DNA from 2 places in the Tenacibaculum pacificus genome. Region 1 is predicted to be linked to the other one. Evidence: riboswitches for the same ligand, from Rfam matches in the RefSeq annotation. Region 1 holds a riboswitch; the other holds the start of a gene.

Evidence for each region. Region 1 has a riboswitch for cobalamin ahead of PG913_RS05170 (TonB-dependent receptor). Riboswitches for the same ligand answer to the same signal wherever they lie in the genome.
Region 2: another riboswitch for cobalamin. It lies ahead of PG913_RS07470 (TonB-dependent receptor plug domain-containing protein); the one in region 1 lies ahead of PG913_RS05170 (TonB-dependent receptor).

The regions. Positions count from the first base shown of each region.
Region 1 covers NZ_CP115917.1:1,125,394-1,128,598, reverse strand. The annotation lists partial or broken gene cbiB (adenosylcobinamide-phosphate synthase CbiB) at 1-328, shown strand, start outside; gene PG913_RS05175 (AAA family ATPase) at 329-871, shown strand; cobalamin riboswitch at 907-1,099, shown strand; gene PG913_RS05170 (TonB-dependent receptor) at 1,181-3,205, shown strand, end outside.
Region 2 covers NZ_CP115917.1:1,670,473-1,673,677, forward strand. The annotation lists gene PG913_RS07470 (TonB-dependent receptor plug domain-containing protein) at 1-1,314, opposite strand, end outside; cobalamin riboswitch at 1,346-1,539, opposite strand; gene PG913_RS07475 (ABC transporter substrate-binding protein) at 1,551-2,489, opposite strand; gene PG913_RS07480 (bifunctional adenosylcobinamide kinase/adenosylcobinamide-phosphate guanylyltransferase) at 2,604-3,107, shown strand; gene cobT (nicotinate-nucleotide--dimethylbenzimidazole phosphoribosyltransferase) at 3,113-3,205, shown strand, end outside.

The sequences.
Region 1 (3,205 bases):
TGTTTTAAATTACATTCCTTCACGTTTAACAGCAATATTAATGCTACTCGTTACTTTTTCTTTAGATAAAATTGGTTTTGTATGGCAACAAGGTAAAAACCATTCAAGCCCTAATGCAGGATATCCCGAAGCTGCTTTGGCTACTATTTTAAATTGCAGATTTGGAGGTCCTAATTATTATCATGGTAAGTTAGTACACAAACCTTTTATCGGAAATAACAACCGTATTATAAAAGAAATCGAATTTAAAAAAGTTGCTTTTATCAATCATTCTGTTACCCTTACCTTTGTACTTTTAATTGGTTTGATAACCTACTTTTTATTTTAAATGAAACGATATATAATTACGGGTGCGCCTGGAACAGGAAAAACTACTTTAATCAATGCTTTGCGTACCAATAATTTTTATTGTTTAGAGGAAGTTTCTCGTAAAATTATTATTGCTGAACAAAAAAACAACGGAAATAAAACTCCTTGGCAAGATGTTGTTGGTTTTACCAATTTAGTTTATCAAAAAACAATAGCCGATTTAAATATTTTAAGTGATAAAACTACTTTTGTTGATCGTGGATTAGCAGATAACATTGCTTATTTAAAATTACATAAACTACCTATTAGTAAACATTTTTTTAATTTCGATTATAAAAAAAAATATCATACAACCGTTTTTGTACTTCCACTTTGGAAAGCTATTTATAAAGAAGATCCACAACGATTACAATCTTTTGAAGAAGCTAAAAAATTACAAGAGTTACTTTTAGAAACTTATACTAACTTAGGTTTTTCTATTTATATTTTACCAAAGAAATCAGTAAACAAAAGAGTGGAATTTTTAAAAAAACTGATAAAAAAACAACACAAACCAAAGTAGCACAATAAATAATATTTGTTTAAATAAAAGAAGTATCTTCGCGGCTGTTAAATGGTTTTTTACATTATTGTAAAAATTAAAAGGGAATTTGGTGTAAATCCGAAACTGTTCCCGCAACTGTAAAACTCATATCAATATTTTATTATCAAAAACCACTGTAGTTATAACTATGGGAAGGTAAATAAAATAGAGTTAAGTCAGGAGACCTGCCACTAAAACAATAATTTATATTAATAACTCTCGGGTAAAGAGTTAGAAAATTATGTTTTTTCATATTTTCTTTCCTTGCCTGCTTAAACTCTTTTTTAAATGAAAAAATTGATTTTATGCAGTGTATGGTTCATGTTTTTTGTACATGCCATATTCTCACAAAAAAGTACTAGTACAAACGAAACAGAAACACAACTTTCTGAAGTAATTATTAATGCTAAACACGAAAAAAAATTAGGAACTCATAAGGTTTCTAAAATAGCATTAAAGTTAAGACCAATAAACAGCGCTCACGATTTTTTAAAAACAGTGCCTGGTTTATTTATTGCGCAACATGCTGGTGGAGGAAAAGCCGAACAAATATTTTTAAGAGGTTTTGATAATGACCACGGAACTGATTTTGCTGTTTTAGTTGATGATATAGGTATCAATTTAAGTTCTCATGCACACGGGCAAGGTTATGCCGATTTACACTTTTTAATTCCTGAAACTGTTCAAAATGCCGATTATTATAAAGGACCTCATGAAACTTCTTTAGGTAATTTTGCCGTTTCTGGAGCAGCAAAATTTACATCGAAAGATAAAGTACATCGTAATTTTGTGAAGTTAGAATATGGTCAATACGATTTTGCAAGAGCTTTAGCAATGGTATCGCTTATCGATAAAAATAACTTTTTAACTAAAAACGAAGAAAGTGCTTATATTGCTATTGAAGGAACTTATAATGACAGTTTTTTTGAAAGCGAACAAAGACTTAAAAGATTAAATACATTTACAAAATATACAGTTGCACTTTCTGATATTCATAAATTAAGAACATCTATTTCTACATTTCATAGTAACTGGAATGCTTCAGGACAAGTGCCTTTAAGAGCCGTTAAAAGTGGATTAATCGATAGATTTGGAGCTATTGATGATAAAGAAGGTGGTGATACTGAAAGAGTACATTTTAATATACAATTGAACTCTAACATCTCAGAAAAAACACAACTTACAAATCAATTATACTACGTTTCTAATATCTATAATTTATTTTCTAACTTTACTTTTTATCAAAATAATCCTATTGATGGTGATATGATTCATCAACAAGAAAATCGTAAAATGTATGCTTATAAAGGAAATATTTCAATAAAAAATATACTTCAAATACCAAATAGCACAACAACTTTTGGCTGGGAAGCTAAACGAAATAATAACAATATTGGTTTAAATAATGCTATTGGACGTACGTTATCAAATCCTATAAATGAGTTTGATATTAAAGAAACAAATGTTGCTTTATTTTTAAAAGAAAGAATTCAAGTAGCTCCTAAATTAACGGCTTTAGCAGGTATTAGAGCTGATTATTTCGATTTTAACGTAACTGAAATAGTACCAGTACCTCAAAAAGGAAAGACAAATTCTATTAGAATAAGTCCGAAATTTAGTTTGTTTTATGATGCAACTAAAAACTTACAATTATATGCGAAAGCAAGTTCTGGTTTTCATTCAAACTACGCAAACGCAGCTGTAAAAAACAAAGAAATTAACCCGTTACCTAAAGCTGTCGGATACGATATTGGTACAGAATTTAAAATAGGAAAAAACTTTGTTGCTAATATTGCTACTTTTTACTTACAAAGTGATGCTGAATTTGTTTTTGGTAGTGATGGTTTTGAGTTTGAAAACAAAGGAAGATCTAAACGAATTGGTAGTGAAGCTTCTTTTAGATATCAACCACTATATTATTTTTGGTTAGATACCGATTTAAATTATAGCTTCGGAACTTTATTAGACGCTCCAAAAGATGAAAACAAAATTCCAAGTGCGCCTCGTTTTACCTCAACTGGTGGCGCTACTTTCCGTTTAAAAAATGGAATTAACACATCGTTACGTTATCGTTTTTTAGGAGAACGTCCTTTGATTGAAGATGACTCTGTAATTGCTAAAAGTTATTTTATTGCCGATTTTGTTATCAACTATACAAAACCAAAATATCAAATAGGTTTATCCGTAGAAAATATTTTTGATACCGCATGGAGAGAAGCTGTATTTTATGATTCTTCACAATTACAAGGAGAATTACAACCTGTAGATGATATCCATTTTACACCAGGAACACCATTTTTAGCAAAATTGAAT
Region 2 (3,205 bases), 550 kb from region 1:
ATTTTCTGGCACTAAATTTAAGCTACCTACAATAGGCCAATAAAGTTCATTATAAGTTGGAACTCTATAATTTGTTGAAAAATTAGCTGTTAATTTTAATTTAGGTAATACATTATATTCACTTCCTATAAATACAGAAAATGGCACATTAAAATCAGAATTAAGTTCTTTTCTTACCTGTAAACTTGTTACTATTTTTTTTAAAGGTTGATATTTTACACTTCCTATAAAAGCAGTTGATTTTCTTGTTTTTGTAGTTGTTTCGGAATTACTACCCGCAATATTTTCAAAAATAGTTTTATAATTAAATGATAAAGTATTAGATGGTTTATAAGTTAAAGAGTAGTTAATTTGTGTAGTTCTAGATTTACCAAAACTATAATTAATAGCATCTTTATTATCATAATATCTATACTCTTGTGTTAAATACGCAATATTTATTAGCTGTTTAAATTGTGAAGAATAATTATAATTCCACTTTAATAAATTACGTTGATTAAAATCTTCATTACGTTCACTTCCTGCTGATGGATTTGGTAAACCATCTGAAAATAAACGATCTCCGTAATAACCTGTAGTAAAAAAAGCTATTTTATTTTTTGAATTAAACTTATGAGCTATATTAAAATTAATACCATAGTTTTTATAAGAACCATTATCATTTTTCAATAATTTTCCGTTACTATCTTTATACCTATCATCTATAAAAGTATAATCATTATCAGAATAATTAATTGTTGATGCTAACTTTACACTCCATTTTTCATCACCAAAAGAACTTTTAAAAAAATTAGAAGTTGTATTAAAACTTCCATATGAAGAAAATATGTGAATTTTTTTATGTTTCTCAAAACTTATTTCATCATTTAAATGTACAGTACCACCAATAGCTCCTGAACCAAACTCGGTGCTATTTCCACCACTTTGAACAACTATATTATCACTAATACTTGCTGATAATGAATTAAAATCTGTTTGACCACTACCAATTGAATTAATAGGAATACCATTCCATAAAACCAATGTATTAGAAGCTGATGTTCCTCTAAAGCGAGCTGTACTAACTCCTCCATTTCCATAATCTCTAAAAGCAATTGGGCTATTATAGCGTAACAGATTGGTTAAATTAATAGGGTTTTTAACAAGTTGTTTATCTGTTATTTTTATTGATTTTACACTAATCTGATTAAATTTTTTATTTTTTATTTTTCCAGCAACCTGTACCTCTTCTAAAACATTCGTTATAGAATCTTTTTGAGCAAAAGAATAAAATGTAACAATAAAAAATACTGTAAAAAGTAAGTGTTTTCTCATAATATACTAAAAACCTTTATCCCGAAAGTTTGAATTATTTAAAACCTAGGCAGGTCTCCTGGCTTGCGTCTTGTAATTGGTCTTCCCGCTTAAAAACAGTGACTTAAAGAGTAATTACAAGCTTAATAGCTTACAGTTGCGGGAACAGCTTCGGTATTTAATCGAATTCCCTTTTAATTTGATGTTATATTTTTAAACATCAAAACCTAAATTTCGCGCAAATTTATGATATTTTATTAAGAATCTAGCATCAATAAATCATTATAGTTCGAAAACTTAACAGTAAGCTCACTTGATACCGAAAAATAATTCGGATGAATCATTGCTGATAAACACTCAATACCATCGACTAAAGTACTTGCTGATGATTGTGTAAACATAGCAAAATCAGCAATAAAAACCTGTTTATTTTTAACGGCTTTTAAAGAACTCCATTCTGGTTTATCTTCTAAAAATCGCATATCTTCCATTGTTCGTGAAATTCCGTAGCCACACGGAGCAATTATTAATATCTCTGGATTATATTTTACAATTTTACCCCAAGAAATAACAATACTATCTCCTGACGGATGCGATAATAAATCGATACCACCAGCATATCCTATTTGATGAGGAATCCAATGTCCGCAATTAAATAACGGATCAATCCATTCTAACAACATTACACTTTTAGATTGTATGCTGTTTGCTCGTTGTGTATCGACTATATTGTAAATACGATTTTTAAGTTTTTGTACATATTTAATTCCTATTTCTTCTTTTCCCATTGCTTTTGCTATGGTTAATGCATTCTCAAAAACATCGTCTAAAGAATTTGGAGTTATAGAAATTAAAGTTGGTTGTTTCGCTAATTTAGAAGCAGATTTTGCAACAGATTCTGTATCTATTTGACAAACATCACATACATCTTGTGTAAAAATAATATCTGGAGCAATACTTTCTAAAACAGGTTCATCAACATAATACAACGTACCTCCTTCAGCTTTTGTTTTTGAAAAAATGGTGTTAATTTCATCACTAGTTAAAGTTTGTCCTTCTAACTTATATTTAACAGCTACCTGTTTTTCTTTTAGTGCAATTGCAGGACATTCAAATGTAACACCGTCTAAATATTCTTGTAATCCCATATCATAAATCATTTGGGTTACTGCTGGCATAAATGAGGAAACTTTCACTGAAAATATATTTTGAACGGCTAAATTACATAGTTATCGAGTATTATTCTCTTTTTCTAAAAAATCTTTACAATCTTTGCCGTTTAATTTATTTCTTTATTATAATTATTAATTATGATGTACTATATCTCTGGCGGAGAACGTTCAGGAAAAAGCAGTTATGCACAACAATTAGCCGAATCATTATCAGAAAACCCTTATTATTTAGCCACTTCAAGAATTTGGGATGCCGATTTTAAAAAACGTGTAGACAGACATATTTCTGATAGAGATGAACGTTGGACAACTATTGAAGAAGAAAAAAACATCAGTAATGTAATTCCTAAAAATGCAACCGTAGTTATTGATTGTGTTACTTTATGGCTAACTAATTTTTATTTAGATACTAAAAATGATGTACAAAAAAGTTTAACCTTAGCAACCAATGAAATTGACAAACTAATTGAAATTGATGCTACTATTATTATTATTTCAAATGAAATAGGAATGGGTTTACATGCCGATACTCAAATTGGCAGAAAATTTACCGAATTACAAGGATGGATAAATCAATATATTGCTAAAAAAGCTGATAAAGCTACATTTATAGTATCTGGTTTACCACTAACTTTAAAATAAATAAAATGTACTCTACGGAAATAACACCACTTTCAAACACGCTAAAAACAGCACTTCAAGATAAAATTGATTTTAAAACAAAACCAATTGGTTCGTTA